One region of the Vibrio chagasii genome, then DNA from elsewhere that is predicted to be linked to it. Evidence: predicted binding sites of a transcription regulator. Region 1 holds the regulator's gene; each other region holds the start of a gene.

Region 1 (7,216 bases):
ATCTCTATTCGTGCTTATCACGAGCGTACCGGTGAAGCATCACGTGAAGCGGCTGGTAACCAAATTGTACTTCGTCACCGTCCATTGGGCGTGATGGCGGTATTTGGCCCTTACAACTTCCCAGGTCACCTACCAAATGGTCATATTGTTCCTGCATTGCTATCGGGAAATACAGTGGTATTCAAACCTTCAGAGCAGACGCCTTGGACAGGTGAGTTCGCAATGAAGCTATGGCAAGAAGCGGGTCTTCCTGCTGGCGTAATCAACCTAGTGCAAGGTGCTAAAGAGACCGGCATCGCACTGGCTGATGCTAAAGGTCTTGATGGCGTACTATTTACAGGTAGTGCTAATACGGGTCATATCCTGCACCGTCAATTCGCGGGTCAACCGGGCAAGATGCTGGCACTAGAGATGGGTGGTAATAACCCTATGGTGATCAGTGACCAATACGGTGACGCAGACGCAACGGTATACACCATTATCCAATCAGCGTTCATCAGTGCTGGTCAACGTTGTACATGTGCTCGTCGCCTGTATGTTCCTGTTGGCGAGAAGGGCGATCTGCTACTCGACAAACTGGTCGCAGCGACGCAAAAGATTCGTGTTGATCAGCCATTTGCTGAACCTGCACCTTTCATGGGGCCTCAAATCTCTGAAGCTGCCGCTAAGTTTATTCTAGACGCACAAGCTAACCTGCAGTCTCTGGGGGGTGTCAGCCTAGTAGAGGCAAAAGCAGGCGAAGCGGCGTTTGTTTCTCCGGGCATTATCGATGCAACCAACATTGCTGACCTGCCAGATGAAGAGTACTTCGGCCCATTGCTACAAGTGGTTCGTTATCAGTCGCTAGAGCAAGCGGTTGAATTAGCTAACGACACACGCTTTGGTTTGTCAGCAGGTTTAGTATCGACAGACGATTCTGAGTGGGAATACTTCGTTGACCATATCCGTGCGGGTATTGTTAACCGCAACCGCCAACTCACAGGCGCAAGTGGTGATGCACCATTTGGTGGTCCGGGTGCTTCTGGCAACTTACGCCCAAGTGCTTACTATGCGGCAGATTACTGTGCTTACCCAATGGCTTCAATGGAAGGTGGTGAAACTCAACTGCCAGCTACGTTTAGCCCAGGTATCGAGCTGTAGTTTAGATTGATATTGAGCGAAAGCTCATTCATTAGTTATGAAATAAGGAAGCAGCGTATCGCTTCCTTATTTTAACCACGCTCAGCGTCAAGATTGGGCGGTAGATAATAATAGAACAAGTATGTCACAGGCTGATGGCTGCTGACTTTGTGTCTCAGTCTCTCCCTTTCTAATCCAAATCACTAGCTTGCTAGAACCTCTGACAAGGAGTCACCATGACGCCCGATCTACTCTTTAAATCACTATGGGACGATTACATTCACAGACTTTGCCCGTCGGCAGAGAAAGTACATCACTTGCTAAAAGAAGATGAAGCGCTGATCAATGATCACATTGCATTGCGTACTTTTAATGTTGCCCCTCTAGGTATTGAAACATTAGCCAAACCTTTCCTTGAGCTAGGTTACAAAGCATGTGGCGATTACTTGTTTGAAAGCAAGAAGCTAGTGGCTAAACACTACGAACACCCAGACCCAAAACAACCGAAAGTGTTCATTAGTGAGTTGAAGGTAGAAGAGTGTTCTGGTGAATTACAGCAGATCGTTGCCAAATTGGTTGAGCAGGTTGATGCAAGTAAGTTAGAGGGACACGAATTCCTATTTGGTGGCCGCCTTTGGGATTTGAGCTTCGCTGATTTCCAACTGTTAGCGAAGGAGAGCGAATACGCCTCTTGGTTAGCCGCTCACGGTTACGGTGCTAACCACTTCACGGTTAGTGTCAATCAACTGAACAAGTTCGATGAAGTACAAGCAGTGAATGACTACCTGAGTGATGCTAGCTTTACGATTAACGCATCTGGTGGTGAGGTAAAAGGCTCTCCAGAGGTGTTATTAGAGCAATCATCAACAATGGCAGACAAAGTGCCAGTGGCATTTGTTGAAGGCAATGAGATGATTCCTGGTGGCTTCTATGAGTTCGCTAAGCGCTATCCAATGGCCAATGGTGAGCTTTATACCGGTTTTGTTGCTGCATCGGCGGACAAGATCTTCGAAAGCACCAACGGTTAAAGAAAGATACGATTACGGTTTTTGCCCTAGAAACTCGGGTACGCTTCGCTTCGAGAATGTTTACAAGGCGAGAGCCTCATGTGTTCCATTCGTATCTCGTATCTCGTATCTCGTATCTTCTCTCAATAAAGAAAAAGCCACCAAATTCGCATTTGGTGGCTTTCATATTTTTGACTCAGTTAATCGAAATTAACGAGTGCCGTATACCACGATAGTCTTACCGTGTGCAGAAATTAGGTTCTGCTCTTCTAGCATCTTCAAGATACGACCTACTGTCTCACGAGAACAACCAACGATTTGGCCAATCTCTTGACGAGTGATCTTGATTTGCATGCCGTCAGGGTGAGTCATTGCATCTGGCTGTTTCGCTAGGTTTAGTAGCGTTTGAGCGATACGACCTGTTACGTCAAGGAACGCTAAGTCACCAACCTTTTGGCTAGTTACTTGTAGGCGGCTTGCCATTTGCGCTGAAAGACGCATTAGGATGTCTGGGTTCACTTGGATAAGTTGACGGAACTTCTTGAAAGAAATTTCAGCTACTTCACAAGGAGATTTAGCACGAACCCAAGCTGTACGCTCTTGGTCTTCTTCGAACAAGCCTAGCTCACCGATGAAGTCGCCTTGGTTTAGGTAAGAAAGAATCATTTCCTTACCTTCTTCGTCTTTAATAAGAACTGCCACAGAACCTTTAACGATGTAGTACAAGGTCTCTGCCTTTTCACCAGCATGGATCAAAGTACTTTTTGAAGGGTACTTATGAATATGACAGTGTGAAAGGAACCACTCTAATGTTGGATCGGTTTGAGGTTTACCTAGAACCATAATATCTCACTTCCTCTGCAGGGTATGCTTGCCGCTTTCCGTATTTTAGCTAAGCCTGAATTGACTTCTTAGGATAAGAGCACTCGATGAGCGCTGCAAGCTATCTTGTGTTTCGTTTAAGAATAGTATCCTTTTTCAGGTACTATTTCTTGATTTTAATCGTGACCAAGCTACGATTTTTTACGCAAAATTGTGCACATGATCACGGTATGAAAAGTAATCAGCCAGAATGTCGTTTTGTTAACCTATTTTCCCAGTTTCGATGAGTTGTTGTAGGATTGGCCTCACAATGAGCTCCATAGCAAAGCTCATCTTACCACCTGGCACCACTAGTGTGTTATGACGAGACATGAATGAGCCATCAATCATGGCCAAAAGATACGGGAAATCGACGTTTTTGATGCCGCGCAAACGTATAACAACGAAGCTTTCATCTAAACTTGGAATCCCTTTGGCGTTAAGTGGGTTTGATGTATCTACGGTTGGGACACGCTGAAAGTTGATATGAGTACGCGAAAATTGCGGGGTAATATAGTTAAGGTAATCATCCATTGAACGAACAATGGAGTCCATTACTGCTTCGCGTGAGTGGCCACGATCGCGTGTGTCACGAACGAACTTTTGAATCCACTCTAGGTTTACGATAGGAACCATGCCAATCAGCAGGTCGACGTGTTGAGAGACATTAATGTCGCCATCAACCACACCGCCGTGTAGACCTTCGTAAAACATCACGTCTGAATTTTCAGGGATATCTTGCCATGGCGTGAAGGTGCCAGGCATTTGATTATAAGGCACAGCTTCATCGAACGTATGTAGGTAACTACGTACTTTACCAGTACCTTCATTACCGTACTTACGGAAAAACTCTTCTAATGCTGCGAAGTCGTTGGCTTGTGGGCCGAAGTAGCTGATGTGCTTACCTTGCTCACGTGCCTTGCGGATCTCGACGTCCATTTCTGGTCGAGTGAAGCGGTGAAAACTATCCCCTTCAACCCAAGCAGCCTTCACGTCCATCATATTGAACATTTTTCGGAAGGCTTCTGAGGTAGTGGTGGTGCCGGCTCCTGAAGAACCCGTCACCGCAATAATTGGATGTTTAGCGGACATGACAACCCTTGTCTTATGAGTAACTTACTTGTTAGCAATCGTTTTCCACTATAACACGGCTCTGTGTTAAGCGCAGCTTAGAAGCGTTTTGTGAGCTGGATATCAACGGTTTCGTGCAGTTCGGAAAACACGATATTGGCCTCACCAGAAGCTAATTGATGTTTCACTTGGTCAATCTTGTTTTGTAGAGAGATCTCCACGTCGCCGTAGTCTGTACCCTCACGCAGTACGAATTCCTTGATGAGGTTTTCCAGCGTATCAGGCTCGATGTCTTTCCATGGGATGATCATAAATACTTCTCTCTTTTATGTTCATTGATATGTTGATGAGTGTGTCTAGTGATGTTTATAGTGCAACCCCAATTAGGGACTGCGCTATCTTACCAAGGTTTCGCGTTTATATTTAGCAAGGCTTCGTCGTTATGCTGAACCTTGGATACTTTCATAATAGGCTGGTAGCGCTTCTTCTAACCAAAACCTTGGTTTTAGTGTACTACCAGTAATGAACCCAACATGACCCCCTTTCTGGAACAAGCGATAATCGATGTTATCCGGCAGAACGAACTTAGGAATCACATCATCGGTCATAAAAGGATCGTCTTTAGCGTGGATGATCTGAGTTGGTAGCTTTATCTTATTGAGCTTAGGAAGAGCCGAGCACTGTGCGTAATAGTCTTGAGCGTTCTTGAATCCATGCAGAGGCGCGGTGATTCGTTCATCAAACTCATACAACTTATCAATCCTCTTGATTGTCTCAGCGGTGATGTCGAGCTTCTCTTGCAGCAGGTTAATCTTTTTTAGGGCGTTTGATTTGAGAGAGCTGAGCAGGTACTTCTTGTAGAGCTTAGAGAAGCCTTTCTCAATGCGACTCGCGCAACAAGCTAGATCAAAAGGGGCTGACACTATGGTTGCTGCTGATAGCAGGGGATCGTCTGCATACTCAGCCAGATAATTTGCTAGCATGTTTCCGCCTAAAGAGATGCCGACCGCCACCTTAGGGTTGTTGGGAAACTGTGCGTGCAGGTGTCTTAGGAAAAAGCGAGCATCTTCGACTTCGCCAGAATGGTAGGCACGTGCCAAGCGGTTCGGTTTACCGCTACAGCCTCTAAAATGCATCATCACCGACAACCAACCATCCTTGGCAAACGCATTCATCAGCCCGTTGGCATAAGGGCTCTCAAAACTGCCCTCTAATCCGTGAAACAGAATAAAGATAGGTTTGTTGCTAGTCAGTTCATCGTTATCTGGTGATTCACTCCAAGCAAGGTCTAGGAAATCACCATCAGGCGTTTCTAAGGTTTGCCATGTAGGATGGAACAACGCCTGCTTTCTGATAAACCTTGGCACTAAAGTTTGTAAGTGTGGGTTAGATAAACCAGCCGCTGCGGTAAATATGGTCATAAAACAGTCCGTGCTTTTTATGGGCTTTGAAAAGTATTAAGTATTGCGATGCGCCCACGTTTTTATTTGAGCTTGGTTGATTCTCGGTGCAAGCGCAAGCCTTTCACTGAGACTCAATGTAAAACATGTTGTGAGTAACTGATTGAATATTATCAAACTTGTACGAGCTAGCCTCTGCTTGCTATGAGCACTCGTTTTGCTAGGTGCAGCGAAATATCAATACGAGAGTAAGCTTGTACCGGAACAACTCAAAAGAGAAAGAAAACGAGTTAAGGCTGAGGGGCGGGTTCAGAAAATGCGTCATAGAGATTTTCTGCCCCGAGTAGACGACAATATTGCAGAGCCAACGGCGCTTGTTGATTAGTGAACAGTTGCAATGAGTTGATACAGTCGACAAGATCGGATTGCTGCTGCTTCTCAAGTTGCAGTTCAAACTGTAAGGCTTCACGGTATAGAGAGTCGACAACATGCTCTTTAAGGTGTTTACGTAACTCTCGATAACTATGAAGTAGGGTTTCGGAGCGGCTTAAGCACTGCTGTACTTTGTGCCACTCTTCTTCTGCAAAAGACACTTGCTGCTCATCGAGCCATTTGAGGAGCAGCAGTAGATTGACGTTGCCGTGGAACTGGTTTTGCAAAGTTAAGCACGCATCTTTAACACCGCGCACACTGTAATACTGAAGGCTAAATTGCCATAGTCGTTCCAGTGTTAGTGATATTGGGGCGTGCTTTGGGCTCATAAGTTATCCATATCCTGTTCCATCTGCTCAAGCTCTTCTTGAGTGGACATCCAATCCATTTCAACTTCTTCAAGTTGTGACTTACTGCTCGCTTGTAGGGCGAGTACTTCATTCAGTTTAGCCTTATTTTCAGCTTCATACAGTGAAGTGTCGGATAATTGTTGCTCGGCTTCTTCAAGAGCAAGCGTCAGTTTATCCATCTGCTTTTCAAATTGAGTCAGCTTTTTACGGATTGGTGCGGTTAACTTACGGAACTCCGCTTCTTTACGCTTTTGCTCTTTTTTCGCAGCAGCACTGTTGGCACCATCTTTCGCTGGAGCCTGCGCTTGTGCTTCTTTGCGTTCCACTTTTTGCTGTTCGGTTAGCCACTTGTAGTAATCGTTCAGGTCACCGTCAAACGGCGCAACTTGGCGGTCGTGCACAAGGTACAGGTCATCGGTAGTTGCACGAAGTAGGTAACGGTCGTGCGATACGATAACCATCGCGCCTTCAAACGTCTGTAGAGCAAATGTCAGCGCCTGACGCATGTCGAGATCCAAGTGGTTAGTTGGTTCATCGAGTAGCAACAGGTTCGGTTTTTGCCATACCAGCAGCGCCAATACTAAACGTGCTTTCTCGCCACCTGAGAAAGGAGTCACTTTATCCAGTGCTTTCTCGCCTTGGAAGCCAAAGCTACCTAGATAATCACGCAGCTGCTGTTCGGTGTGTTTAGGCGCAATCTGCATCATGTGTTGCAGTGGTGTCTCTTCTGGGTGCAGCGTTTCTAGTTGATGCTGTGCGAAGTAACCAATCTTAACGCCTTGTGAGTAGCTCAGCTCGCCACCTTGCTGTTTCAGTTCGCCAGAAAGCAGCTTAATAAGTGTCGATTTACCTGCGCCGTTACGACCCAGTAGACCGATACGGCTACCCGGAACAAGGTTAAGGCGAATCTTCTCTAGGATTAATTTGTCATCGTAGCCTGCAGAGACCTCATCCATCATCATGATTGGGTTTGGTA
Region 2 (7,216 bases), on a different replicon from region 1:
TTAGAGAAAGAACTGGCCGCGATTGTCATGCTTGCCGATAGGGTTGACTATCTCTATGGCATCACCTCTTCCGATCGCTATGGCAACCTCACCCCAGATGGAAAAGCGAGCATTATCGAACGTTTGACTGAACAAGCGGACGAGATGTTCGAAACCAACCTTGTGCAACATATGTGTGAGCTTGTCGACTTGGATGATTTCTGGTTCTCGATGGAGATCCCTTACATTGAAAACATGAGGGATAACTTTGAGCCCGTGCCTTTCTTTTCTCAACAGATGTCGTTGGATGAAACGGTCGCTTTTGCAGAGTTTATTGCCAATGTGGTGGATACCAAGAGCTCGTTTACCTTTAAGCATTCGTTGAAGGTGGGGCAGCTTTCAGAGTATTTAGCTAAGCAACTGGGTTACTCATATACAACGCAGCGTAAGCTCTATTTAGCAGGGTTAGTACATGATATCGGTAAGCTGCAAACGCCAAGTGATATCCTCCACAAACCAGACTTACTCACTGATGAGGAGTATTGCTGTATTAAGCGCCATGCAACGGATACAAGGTTCGCACTACAAGAGTTGTTCAGTTCACCTCAGATTTGTGAGTGGGCGTCGAATCATCATGAAAGGCTAGACGGTTCTGGTTATCCAATGGGTAAAACAGCAGAAGAACTGGATCAGCCCAGTCGAATTGTAGCGGTTGTCGACGTGTTCCAAGCATTGACACAGTCTCGTCCGTATCGAAAGGGAATGACACTGGAAGAGGCGATGGCGATTTTGACTGAGCATGTTGAGAACCATAAGCTCGACCGTGAAGTGTTTGAGTGTTTGAAGAAGCACGCTCAGTATTGTTTTGAGCTATCGACTGATAAGTGGGCTTACCCGATTTACGAAACGTGAGGATCTTGGAGTCGTTTCAATCCCTTCTCATTTTATTCATGGCGCTTACGATAACTTACAGTGATTGAGCAAGGCTACTGATATGGTTGTAAAAACCATTAAAGGAATAGGCTGTTGAGAACGAAAATCATACTGCTAGCTTTGGTTGCCGCCTTATCAGGTTGTATGGATGAAGGTGGCTACGATGAAGCCGGTTTGGAACAACTAGTCGATCGACAAACGAACATTGAAGATGTGACTGATCGATTAGGTCAGCCTGATCAGGTCATCAACAGTGATGGATCGGTTGCTTATATTTATGAATATGAGCGCGATCTTCTCGCTTTTACGTTTTATAACGGAGAGTTGTTGTTCAAGGAAAGAGCCGCTAACGACGGTCTTTATGATTTTAAGATGATTAAACTAAGCGTTCAGTAAACGGTAAGTACAATCAATCGAGTTTGATGATCAACGGACATCGACTAAACAGAGACAGAAAAGCGATAGCCGAGGCTATCGCTTTTTATTTGGGGGCTTATTCGCTCAGGAGCACTGTAGCGAGGTTAGTATCGCTTTAAGATCTCGATGATCTCTTGCTCTGTTTCTGCAGCGATAATGGCATCAATGTCATCATCATTTTGGAACAGCTCAGATAGCGCCATGATGGTATGGATATGGCTATCTGAATCCATTGCCGCCAGAGTGATGGAAAGGTAAACGTCACCGTTATCTTCCGACTCTAAATCAACACCTTTTTTGAATATTGTCACCTGTAGTGATGCTTCGTTTACGCCGTCTTCAGGGCGAGCATGAGGCATTGCAATCTTTGGAGCTAGAACATAGTACGCGCCAATGTCCTTGTGCTTTTGTTTGATGGCTTCAACGTAGCTTGCTTCAATCTTGTTGCTCGCTAGCAGTGTTGAACATGTCACATCAATCGCAGCATCAACCGTTAGGTTTTCTTCAGAGTTGATGATAACGCCTTGGTTACCGACTAAATCGAATAAACTCATGAAACAATCCACCCTAGAATCAGACCAACCACACCGAAGTCGAAGTCAGCAAATGTTGTTGCTTCTAGGCCAAGTCCGCCAAGAACAGGAAGCAGTAGCATAGGCAAGAAAGAGATACATAGGCCTTGAGTGAATGAACCTAGAATCGCACCACGTAGACCGCCAGTTGCGTTACCGTAAACGCCCGCTGCACCACCTACGAAGAAGTGAGGAACAACGCCCGCTACAATAATTGTCCAGCCAAGTGCGCCTTGTACTGCCATTGCTAGTAGGCCAGCAGCGAAAGAACAAAGGAAGCCAATAAGTACCGCGTTTGGTGCTACAGGGAATACCATAGGGCAGTCTAGAGCCGGTTTTGCACCCGGTACTAGCTTGTCTGAGATACCTTTAAATGCAGGAACGATTTCAGCAATCAACATCTTCACACCTTGCAGTACGATGTAAACACCGCCGGCAAACACAAGAGACTGCATGAATGTGAACACAACCCAGTTTTGACCATTTGAAACGGTTTCTACGAACTCACCGCCAGCGACAATCGAAGCAAACATGAAGAAGATTGCCATGGTTGTTGCTACTGCGACAGGCGTGTCACGTAGGAACATTAGGCTCTTAGGCACATTGATGTCTTCAGTTGTTTTCGACGTGTCACCAAACTTGCTACCAATGAAACCAGATACCAGGTATGAGAATGTTGAGAAGTGACCCATCGCTAGTTGATCGGTACCCATTACTTTCTCTGTGTATTTCTGAGCAAGTGCAGGCATGATGACCATCAGTGAACCCACAATGATCGAACCAATTGCGACTAAAGCCGTGCCCTGAATGTTCGCTGTAGACAGGATAACTGCAACCAGCATAGACATGAACATTGTGTGGTGACCCGTTAAGAAAATATATTTTAGAGGTGTTAAACGAGCCAATAAAATATTCACAACGAATGCGAAGAACATAATTAGAGCCATTTCATAACCGAATGCTTCTTGTGCTAACGCCACAATTGCTTCGTTATTTGGAATAACACCACTTACGCCGAATGCTTCAGTAAATACTACTGAGAAGTTATTTAGAGCACCAACTAAGGCACCAGCACCAAAACCTAAAATTAGGAAACCCATTACGGTTTTAATTGTGCCTTTAAGAATGGTAGAAATATCTGCTTTCTGTGCAACCAAGCCAATGAAAGCAATTAAACCCACCATGATTGCTGGCTCTTTTAATAAGCCAAGCATAAACTCGAAAAAGTTTTGCATAATTTTGACCTTACATGAAAGTTTTTAGTTGTTCTTCGATTGATGCTTTGTCAAAAATATTTTGTAGACTGATGATGTTTTCTTTACCAGCTTCTTTTAGTTGATTCGCAACGTCAGTTGCAGCAACCCAGATATCCGCAGTGCTTGATGCTGCAGAAGATAGATCTTCGTGATCAACTTCAGCTTCAAAACCAATTTTCTTAGCCACATCTTTCACTGCCATTTCCATCATTAGAGAAGTACCAAGGCCGTTACCGCAAACTACAAGAATCTTTTTCATAATATTTGTCTCGATTGGATTTTAAGGTTTGAGAAACTTCGTTCTCTTATTGTGTGGGAGCATATTAATGGAAATACCGAGATTTCAGTAATACTTGCGTCACAAAGTCAAAATGATATTGTGACGCAGATCTCGTTAAGTTGCGCGAGAAATTCAGAGTGGGATCTTGATCAAATTAAGTTCTCACTTGAATATGCAACGTCTTTTATTTAGAGAGGGAGGAGGATCTTTATTTGGATATTAGAATATGAATCTTGAAAGGTTTAGCAAAGATCAAATATTGAATTAATCGTATCTGCCGTAATCAGTAAGCATTTTCTTAAGCATGCTATTAACGTCTTTAGTCTTTTTACTTCTTTTAGTTAACTGGCTTAGAGAAGTTGGTTTTGATGCTTCAAGTTTATCTTCATCAATATCTTCAACTTTGTCTTTCATTTTTTGTACTGCTGGCAATAGCATTCTAATTTCTTCATTGTCAGCATTTTTTAACACAACAATATTTTCAGACTCAACTTGAGTAATGGTTAATATTCCGTGTTTAACCGATTCAACCTGTTCGCCAATCATAATTGAATCAGGAGCAACCGAACGATCAGTTAGTTGACCTGTACGTAATTTAGCCGCACTGATAGCTCGAATATTTCCGGTGTTTTCAAACGCAACGATAACAGTATGAGTATTATAATATTCAACTACTGTCACATAACCGTGTCTATTTGTTTTGAATTTAGCTCCAATGTTCATATCGTGCGGAGCTTCCATTTTCTTCACGTGTTTCCTCTCTTAGTCTCAAAGGCTGTTATATCTGATCAGCTCTATTAGTATTTTATAGATATTATTTGGTGAGATACCTATAAAGTATATACGCATCTAAACTTAAGATGAATCTTGAAGTCACGGTAAATGAGGTAGAGCACAGAAAACTGCTAATAATCACACAGAATTAACTAAGCGCTTACTTGGTGAGCTACATGGGTTGAACATATTTTGTTCACTTCATAACTCTCATTTACAAGGGCTTGTTAGTTAGCGTTTTATTGATTGATGAATCAATAAATTCGACCTGATGTGTGAGCTAATTTATAGAAATAAAGACTGTATAAATTATTGATTTTATGAATGTTTGCGGGGCGAGGCAATGTTTGTTAGAACAGCCTATTCAAAACAATAAAATAGGTAAATCTAATGAAAAAACTCGTCAGTTTGCTGCTCGCTGCAGTATCCCTAGGGCTTTCTGGCTGTGCAACAGTATTAACCGCAGAGCAGAGTGCGCCTCAACTCAACGAAGTCCCGCAAGAAAAAGCACTGACTATCGCTGTGATCGACAAGCGCCCTTATGTTCTTGATCACGACAAAGAGCCAAAGTTCGAAGGCATTATTCGTAGCTCATTAGGTATCCCTTATACCTACAACACGGCGACACAGCAGCCCATGTCTCAGTTTTTAAGCGACAGATTGGTAGCAGGTTTGAAACAACAGCAAGTAGCTGTTGAGTCGGTAGAAACGACACCGGAAGAGGATATCACCAAGGTCGCTGAGCAGATGAAAGCGTTCAACAATAAATCAATGATGTTCGTCTTGAATGAATGGAAGTATGACTTCCACGCGTTCACGGACAATTCTTGGTACAACGTTAATGTGATTATTTACGATGAAGCGGGCGAAAAGCTACTCAGCAAAAACTTCCAAGGCGAGAATGATGTGCCTGATGGCGGTGCAATCATCAATGAGATGCAACTTATCTATAAACAGCGCTTCGAAGAAATCTTCCAAGACACTGAAGTGAAAAGTGCATTGCTAAACTAATCACTTTTGTTTTCTATCATATTTTGAAAAAGCCACACTCTGTGGCTTTTTGTTTTAGTGTGACTTGTACTTATCCTATTTATTACTAACAAAGTGAATTATCGCGGTAATTAGTTCGTTTTGTATGTTTTATGACCGCGCGATCGTTTGCGTTAAAAAATGTGATGAAAGTCTCAATCATCTGTTTATACTTCTCTTCCGGTTTTAAGCCGGTGCTTAGCCAATACAAGCCGTCACATGGATATGTGAATGACCCCACGGACCGGACCAGCTACGTTCCACTGCTTGTATAAGGTGATTTTTTACATGAACAACTCGTTGTTACAGCCGCTAACTTTGTTAGCCCCTTCATCGCGTAGCGTTTTGCTTGCGGTTCTTTGTCCTGTTCCTTTGATGTCATTCGCTTGGCTCATGTTCACTCTATAAGGATTACTAGGACACATTATGAATATTCTATTTGGTTTTGTCGGTGTTATTGCACTGATTGCTTGCGCGTACCTGCTATCTGAAAGTCGTTCTTCGATTAACTGGAAAACGGTGACTCGTGCACTACTACTTCAAATCGGCTTCGCAGCTTTAGTTTTGTATTTCCCATGGGGACAGTTAGCGTTAACAAGTCTAAGTAATGGTGTTTCTAGCCTACTTGGTTTTGCTGACGCGGGTATTGCTTTCCTTTTCGGTGATCTTGCTACTGAAGGTTTCATTTTCGCGGTTCGCGTACTTCCAATCATTATCTTCTTCAGTGCTTTGATCTCTGCGCTTTATTACTTAGGCATCATGCAGAAAGTGATTCAAATCTTAGGTGGAGCGGTGCAAAAACTGCTTGGCACAAGTAAAGCTGAATCTCTGGTAGCGACTGGTAATATCTTCCTTTCTCAGGGTGAGTCTCCTCTTCTTATTCGTCCTTTTTTAAAGTCTATGACTCGTTCTGAACTGTTTGCTGTAATGGCAGGTGGTATGGCATCGGTAGCTGGTAGTGTGCTTGGTGGTTATGCAGGCTTGGGTGTTGAACTTAAATACCTCATTGCTGCTAGCTTCATGGCGGCTCCGGGTAGCTTGTTAATGGCGAAGATCATCGTTCCTGAACGTAGCACACCGAGTGACTATGACCACATTGAGCTAGATAAAGCTGACCAAAGCAACGTAATTGATGCATTGGCTAGCGGCGCGATGAACGGTATGAAGGTTGCGGTAGCCGTTGGTACGATGTTGATTGCATTTGTGAGTGTGATTGCCATGGTAAACACTGGCTTAGAAAGCCTAGGTGATACGTTCGGCTTTGCGGGTATCACGCTGCAAGCTATCTTCGGTTACCTATTCTCACCACTAGCATGGCTAATCGGTATTCCGAGTGATGAAGTATTAATGGCGGGTTCTTACATTGGTCAGAAGATCGTAATGAACGAGTTTGTTGCTTTCATCGACTTCGTTGAAAACAAAGCGCTACTGTCTGAACACAGCCAAGTGATTGTGACATTTGCATTGTGTGGCTTTGCTAACATCGGCTCTATTGCGATTCAACTGGGTTCTATCGGTGTAATGGCGCCAGAGCGTCGCGCAGAAGTAGCGAACCTAGGTTTGAAAGCAGTCGCTGCTGGTACGCTAGCAAACCTAATGAGTGCATGTTTAGCGGGTATCTTCATCCTGCTTTAATCTAGATTGAGCAAAAGCCTCTAGATTCAGTCAAAGCGGAGACCTTGTTTACGGAGTTTACGTAAGGAAGGTCTCCGCTTTTTTGTGGCTGTTACAAAGTCGAATGATATGAGGACTAGGTTTTTCGTGCTGTTATAGTGAGTGAAGCTTCACTCTGAAGAGTAATAGAGCAAGCCTCTTTTATCCTATATACTTGAATATTATTAGGTTGCGATTAGTGGTATGCGGTTTCGAGTAGCGATATTTGGTACCGATGAACAATAGTGGCAACCAAATTCAATAAATCAAAGGTCTTCCCATGAACATGCGCGTTCTCATTGGTCTTATCACCACCTTCATTG
Region 3 (7,216 bases), 340 kb from region 1:
ATGGACCCTAAACACCGTGACCGTATCGCTTTCATGCGTATCGTATCTGGTACTTACAGCCAAGGTATGAAGATGAACCATGTTCGTACCGGTAAGAACGTTAGTATTTCTGATGCGGTAACTTTCATGGCGGGTGACCGTGCACGTGCTGAAAAAGCGTATGCAGGTGACATTATCGGTCTACACAACCACGGCACAATTCAGATTGGTGATACCTTTACTCAAGGTGAGAACCTGAAGTTCTCTGGTATTCCAAACTTTGCGCCTGAGCTATTCCGCCGTATTCGTCTACGTGATCCTCTGAAGCAGAAGCAACTTCTAAAAGGCTTGGTTCAGCTTTCAGAAGAGGGCGCAGTGCAAGTATTCCGCCCTATGCAGAACAACGACCTGATCGTTGGTGCGGTTGGTGTACTTCAGTTCGACGTGGTTGTAGCGCGCTTGAAAGCAGAATACAACGTAGAAGCTATCTACGAAGGTGTTAACGTTGCAACAGCTCGTTGGGTTGAGTGTGATGACGCTAAGAAACTGGAAGAGTTCAAACGTAAGAACCAATCTAACCTGGCGCTAGATGGTGGTGATAACCTGTCTTACATCGCACCAACGATGGTGAACCTGAACCTAGCTTCAGAACGTTTCCCTGACGTTAAGTTCCGAGCGACACGCGAGCACTAATTTCTTCAAGCTCTATTCGAGTTAAACAAAAACGTCTATTGTTCTGCAATAGGCGTTTTTTAATGCGTGTTATTTGAGACAGTAAGCTTGAGGTAAATATGTTGGGTTGGATAAAAGCTTGGGTTAGGAAATACGATAAGTGGTGTGAAGAACTTGGGCTAACGCCTGAAAACAAGCGCAGTTGTGTTCCTTATCGTCGAGATCCTCAAGGGCAGCAAGCTGAGAGTGGGAAAGATGACACAGCAAACAAGTGATTTTCCGCTATTTGATACGCATTGCCATGCAGACTTTGAGGCGTTTGAGCAAGGTTTTACCCATGAGCAGAGCATTGAGGGTTATATCAAAGAGGCAAAGCAAGCTCAAGTTGAGAAGTTACTCATTCCTTCTATCGGTCAAAATAACTGGCATAAGCTTGAGAAAATTGCGCAATCTTATCCCAATGTTTATTACGCATTAGGCTTCCATCCTTACTTTTTAGAGCAAGCGGATGAGGTGGAATTTGAAGAACTTCATCAATTACTCGCATCAAAAACACGTCAGTGTGTGGCCATTGGTGAGTGTGGGCTGGACTTTTTTGTGGATGTAGAGCAGGAGAAACAAGAGCGCTTTTTCATCCAACAAATGGAGCTTGCCAAGGCGTTTAATTTGCCTCTGATTATCCATGAAAGGAAGTCTTACAACCGTCTTATTCAGCTAATAAAGCAGCACAAGTTTACTTTAGGTGGGGTAATTCACGGTTTTTCTGGAAGTGAACAGCAAGCTTTGGCTTGGATTAAGCTCGGTTTCTATATTGGCGTTGGCGGAACGATAACTTACCCAAGAGCACAAAAAACACGCACAACTATCGCTAAATTGCCCCTTGAGAGCTTGGTGTTAGAGACCGATGCTCCGGATATGCCAACCTATGGAAACCAAGGAAATGTTAATCATTCCAAACATTTAGTTACGATATCAAATGAACTTTTTTTGCTTAGAAAAGAGCCAAAGCAATCGATTGCAACGCAAGTTTGGCAAAATAGCCATCGCGCATTCAGTATATGTGAATAAAATCTAATGTTTTTGTTTATCGTTTGCGTAAATTGCATCTACATTGTGATTTGGGTCACATTTGCGTGTGAATGGTACATGAATCTTCTACGAAAGTGTGAGGGCGGCATTACTTTATTAGTGGTCGCATGAGTATAATTGGCCCCGCTTTATAGCCCCATTTTGTAACACGCCAATAAATAACTAATAAGGAAGTCATAAACTATGAGCCTGTTTATGAGCCTAGTCGGTATGGTTGTACTGATTGCAATCGCAGTACTACTATCTGACAACCGCAAAGCTATTAACTTTAGAACGGTGGGTGGCGCATTCGCTATCCAATTCGCACTTGGTGCATTCGTACTTTACATCCCTTGGGGTCGTGATTTGCTTGCAGGTTTCTCTGCTGGTGTAGCAAACGTAATCGACTACGGTAAAGACGGTACTGGTTTCCTATTCGGCAGCCTAGTTAACTTCTCTGTTGACGGTATCGGTTTCATCTTTGCTTTCCAAGTTCTACCAACACTGATTTTCTTCTCTGCACTTATCTCTGTACTTTACTACATTGGTGTAATGCAGCTAGTAATCAGAGTTCTTGGTGGTGGCCTTCAGAAAGCTCTAGGTACTTCTCGCGCCGAGTCAATGTCTGCAGCAGCAAACATCTTCGTTGGCCAAACAGAAGCTCCTCTAGTTGTTCGTCCATTTGTTCCTAAGATGACTAACTCTGAACTATTCGCAGTAATGTGTGGTGGTCTAGCATCTGTAGCTGGTGGTGTACTAGCAGGTTACGCATCTATGGGTGTTCCTCTAGAGTACCTAGTTGCAGCGTCATTCATGGCAGCACCTGGTGGTCTACTATTTGCTAAAATCATCAAGCCTGAAACAGATACGCCAGACGACAACATCGCTGACGATATCGACGGCGGCGACGACAAGCCAGCTAACGTTATCGACGCAGCAGCAGGCGGCGCATCAGTTGGTCTACAACTAGCTCTAAACGTTGGTGCAATGCTACTAGCATTCATCGGTCTAATTGCTCTAATCAACGGTATCCTAGGCGGCATCGGTGGTTGGTTCGGTATGGAAAACCTAACTCTAGAGCTTCTTCTAGGTTGGATCTTCGCACCGCTAGCATTCATAATTGGTGTTCCATGGGAAGAAGCAACTATTGCTGGTTCTTTCATTGGTCAGAAGACAGTTGTTAACGAATTCGTTGCATACCTAAACTTCGTACCATACGTTGGTGAAAATGCTCAAGTTGTTGCAGCGACTGGTCAAGTGATGTCTGAGAAGACTCAAGCTATCATCGCATTCGCACTATGTGGTTTCGCAAACCTTTCTTCTATTGCGATTCTACTAGGTGGTCTAGGTGGTATTGCACCAAGCCGTCGCCAAGACATCGCACGTATGGGTGTTAAAGCGGTTATTGCTGGTACTCTATCTAACCTGATGGCAGCAACAATTGCTGGCTTCTTCCTATCTTTCTAATTAAGTAGATTAGATTATATAGACGCCACTTTAATATCGCCCCGTAGCAAGAAATTGCTGCGGGGCTTTTTGTTTTTAGGCCTGTTGAATCTGAATAGAAGTTTGATTCTAGGTGGACCTAGAATGTTTTTTTGAGATACAAACCGTTTGCGTTTTAAGGAGCACTACAATTTATTTATGGATACCTATAATGTATAGGCTCAAGGGATAGAATGTCTCTTGTTGGCAAGAAAGTAACCGCTTGGGTTCGTCCGCAGTTATTCTTCTGGGATTAAGCCAAACTTAGCGATACGCTATAGATGTTAGACACAACATGACTGATTTGTTGTGCCATAGACCAAACTGGTACTGTGCGGTGACAAGGATTGCAATTGGTAACGAAAGTTATCAAGTCTTCAGGGAACCAAGTCCGTTCATTTGTGACTACTGAGCATTACTAAAATATCCATCTATACTGGATGGAGGGCGAAGTAGTTAACTATTTGAATATATTGATCGGAGATAGAAATGAGCGATTTAAAAGCAGCAGCTCTACGTGCACTTAAACTTATGGACCTAACTACGCTAAATGACGACGACACAACTGAAAAAGTTGTAGCGCTTTGTCACGACGCGAAGACTGCAGTGGGCAACACAGCTGCAATCTGTATTTACCCTCGCTTTATCCCAGCAGCTAAGAAAGCGTTGCGTGAGCAAGGTACTCCAGAAGTACGTATTGCGACTGTAACTAACTTCCCTCATGGTAATGATGACATCGAAATCGCAGTTGCTGAAACAAAAGCAGCAGTAGCATACGGTGCAGACGAAGTAGACGTAGTATTCCCATACCGCGCTCTAATCGCTGGCAACGAAGAAGTAGGTTTCGAGCTAGTTAAACAGTGTAAAGAAGCATGTGGCGACATCACACTGAAAGTAATCATCGAAACTGGTGAGCTTAAAGAAGAAGCACTGATCAAGAAAGCATCTGAGATTTGTATCAAAGCAGGCGCTGACTTCATCAAAACTTCAACAGGTAAAGTGCCAGTAAACGCGACTCCAGAGTACGCGCGCATGATGCTAGAAGTTATCCGTGACATGGGCGTAGCTAAAACTGTAGGTTTCAAACCTGCAGGTGGCGTACGTACCGCTGTAGATGCAGCACAATACCTAGCAATGGCTGATGAGCTACTAGGCGCTGAGTGGGCAGACAACATGCACTACCGCTTTGGTGCTTCAAGCTTACTAACTAACCTTCTTAATACATTAGAAGTGACAGACGAAACTGCTGATCCAGCAGCATACTAATCCTTTAAAAGTCTGTTTGATGGAGTGACGTTAAGTCACTCCATATTACCTCTTTTCCCTACAAACCATACTCACTAGAGTTTGGGAGGCACTAATGTATCTACCTCAAGAAATTATTCGCAGAAAACGTGACGGTGAAGTCTTAACAGCCGAAGAAATTAACTTCTTCATTCAAGGCGTTGCTAAAAACACGGTTTCTGAAGGCCAAATTGCAGCATTCGCAATGGCTATCTTCTTCAACGAAATGACAATGCCAGAACGTATCGCACTAACGTGTGCAATGCGTGATTCAGGCATGGTGATCGACTGGAGCCACATGAACTTCGATGGCCCAATCGTTGATAAACACTCTACTGGTGGTGTTGGTGATGTAACTTCTCTGATGCTTGGTCCTATGGTGGCAGCATGTGGCGGTTTCGTTCCAATGATCTCTGGTCGTGGTCTTGGCCACACTGGCGGTACGCTAGACAAGCTTGAATCTATTCCTGGTTACAACATTACACCAACCAACGATGTGTTCGGTGAAGTAACTAAGGATGCGGGTGTTGCTATCATCGGTCAAACAGGTGACCTAGCGCCTGCTGATAAGCGTGTTTACGCGACTCGTGATATCACAGCAACTGTAGACAATATCTCGCTAATCACGGCTTCAATCCTATCTAAGAAACTGGCTGCTGGCCTAGATTCTCTAGTGATGGACGTAAAAGTAGGTTCAGGTGCATTTATGCCGACTTACGAAGCGTCTGAAGAGCTCGCGAAATCTATCGTTGCAGTAGCAAACGGTGCTGGCACTAAAACTACTGCAATCCTAACGGATATGAACCAAGTTCTTGCTTCTTCTGCGGGTAATGCAGTAGAAGTTCGCGAAGCGGTTCAATTCCTAACGGGTGAATACCGTAACCCACGTTTGCTAGAAATTACGATGGCATCGTGTGCTGAAATGCTAGTACTTGGCAACCTTGCAAAAGATTCAGAAGAAGCGCGCGAAAAACTGATGGCAGTACTGGATAACGGTAAAGCAGCAGAGTGCTTCGGTAAAATGGTAGCGGGCCTTGGTGGTCCAGCAGACTTCGTAGAAAACTACGATAACTACCTAGAAAAAGCAGAAATTATTAAACCAGTGTACGCGCTAGAAAGCGGTGTGGTATCAGCAATGGATACTCGTGCAATTGGTATGGCTGTAGTTGGTATGGGCGGTGGTCGTCGCGTAGCAACGGACAGCATTGATTACGCAGTCGGTTTCGATAGCTTCATTCGTCTTGGCGAAGTGGCAAGCGATGAGAAACCATTAGCAATGATTCATGCTCGCAACGAACAACAGTGGCAAGAAGCTGCAACGGCATTACAAAATGCAATCACTGTGGGCGGAGAATATACAGCAACACCAGACGTTTACCGTCAGATTCGTTCTGAAGACGTGTAAATAACCGCTATCGGTATACCTCGCGTATACCGATAATCAAAAGCGCTGGTGCAAAGAGCAATAAGTTGGTGAAGAAAATGAAAAGAGCATTTATTTTAGTTTTAGATTCATTCGGTATCGGTGAGACAGCGGATGCAGACAAATTCGGTGATGTAGGTTCAGACACTATGGGTCACATCGCAGACCATTGTGATAAAGGTCTTGCTGACAATGCCGATCGTCAAGGTCCTCTGACGCTACCAAACCTGTCTAAACTAGGTTTAGCGATGGCTCACAAAGAGTCTACAGGTCGTTTTGCTCCGGGTATGGATGCAGACGCAGAAATCATTGGTGCTTACGGTCACGCTGCTGAGCTGTCTTCTGGTAAAGACACGCCATCAGGTCACTGGGAAATCGCAGGTGTACCGGTACTGTTTGACTGGGGCTACTTCACCGACAAAGAGAACAGCTTTCCTAAAGAGCTAACTGATCGCATTCTTGAGCGTGCAGGTTTGTCTGGTTTCCTAGGTAACTGCCACTCATCTGGTACTGAGATTCTAGATAACCTAGGTGAAGAGCACATGAAGACTGGCCTACCAATCTTCTACACTTCTGCGGACTCAGTATTCCAAATCGCGTGTCATGAAGAGACATTCGGTCTGCAAAACCTATTAGACCTTTGTCAGATTGCTCGTGAAGAGCTAGAAGAGTACAACATTGGTCGTGTTATCGCGCGTCCGTTTATTGGCCCAGGTAAAGGTCAATTTGAGCGCACTGGTAACCGTCGTGACCTTTCTGTTGAGCCACCGGCAGCAACGATTCTTCAGAAGCTTGTTGATGAGAAGGGCGGTAACGTTCACTCAATCGGTAAGATCTCTGATATTTACGCGGGTTGCGGTATTACTCAGAAAACAAAGGCAACGGGTATCCCTGCGCTATTTGAAGCAACCAAAGAAGCGATCAATGAAGCAGGTGATAACACCATCGTCTTCACTAACTTCGTTGATTTTGACTCAGCTTACGGTCACCGCCGTGATGTTGCGGGCTACGCTGCTGCACTTGAGTACTTCGATGGTCGTATCAATGAAATCATCGATATGATGAAAGAGGATGATGTACTTATCCTTACTGCTGACCACGGTTGTGATCCAACATGGCCAGGTACAGACCATACTCGTGAGCATATCCCTGTGATTGTTTACGGTAAAAATGTTCCAGCTGGTTCTTTAGGCCGCCGCGATACGTTTGCTGATATCGGCCAAAGCTTGGCGTCTTACTTTGGTACTTCGCCAATGGAATACGGTGAAAGCTTTTTATAATTGGTAATGAATAAAAGAGAGGGAG

What was found. The regulator CRP, encoded in region 1, controls carbon source genes, mostly activating them, when cyclic AMP is high. The targets are predictions, from matches to a motif close to TGTGANNNNNNTCACA.
Region 2: OCV52_RS18790 (NupC/NupG family nucleoside CNT transporter) is a predicted target of CRP. The motif match lies at 5,383-5,398, and genes of this name have one in related genera.
Region 3: OCV52_RS12555 (NupC/NupG family nucleoside CNT transporter) is a predicted target of CRP. The motif match lies at 1,764-1,779, and genes of this name have one in related genera.

Annotation. Positions count from the first base shown of each region.
Region 1 is NZ_AP025465.1:3,087,453-3,094,668, reverse strand. Features, by position in the region: gene astD (succinylglutamate-semialdehyde dehydrogenase) at 1-1,140, shown strand, start outside; gene OCV52_RS14335 (DUF1338 domain-containing protein) at 1,356-2,147, shown strand; gene crp (cAMP-activated global transcriptional regulator CRP) at 2,337-2,969, opposite strand; gene OCV52_RS14325 (phosphoribulokinase) at 3,210-4,079, opposite strand; gene OCV52_RS14320 (YheU family protein) at 4,157-4,369, opposite strand; gene OCV52_RS14315 (hydrolase) at 4,499-5,479, opposite strand; gene OCV52_RS14310 (TIGR02444 family protein) at 5,749-6,219, opposite strand; gene OCV52_RS14305 (ABC transporter ATP-binding protein) at 6,216-7,216, opposite strand, start outside.
Region 2 is NZ_AP025466.1:633,315-640,530, reverse strand. Features, by position in the region: gene OCV52_RS18825 (HD-GYP domain-containing protein) at 1-891, shown strand, start outside; gene OCV52_RS18820 (hypothetical protein) at 1,006-1,308, shown strand; gene OCV52_RS18815 (PTS sugar transporter subunit IIA) at 1,434-1,883, opposite strand; gene OCV52_RS18810 (PTS ascorbate transporter subunit IIC) at 1,880-3,136, opposite strand; gene OCV52_RS18805 (PTS sugar transporter subunit IIB) at 3,147-3,416, opposite strand; gene OCV52_RS18800 (hypothetical protein) at 3,702-4,178, opposite strand; gene OCV52_RS18795 (YajG family lipoprotein) at 4,602-5,222, shown strand; gene OCV52_RS18790 (NupC/NupG family nucleoside CNT transporter) at 5,667-6,875, shown strand; gene OCV52_RS18785 (hypothetical protein) at 7,174-7,216, shown strand, end outside.
Region 3 is NZ_AP025465.1:2,744,713-2,751,928, reverse strand. Features, by position in the region: gene prfC (peptide chain release factor 3) at 1-672, shown strand, start outside; gene OCV52_RS12565 (DUF5363 family protein) at 771-926, shown strand; gene OCV52_RS12560 (TatD family hydrolase) at 907-1,719, shown strand; gene OCV52_RS12555 (NupC/NupG family nucleoside CNT transporter) at 1,924-3,186, shown strand; gene deoC (deoxyribose-phosphate aldolase) at 3,694-4,470, shown strand; gene deoA (thymidine phosphorylase) at 4,565-5,893, shown strand; gene OCV52_RS12540 (phosphopentomutase) at 5,971-7,191, shown strand.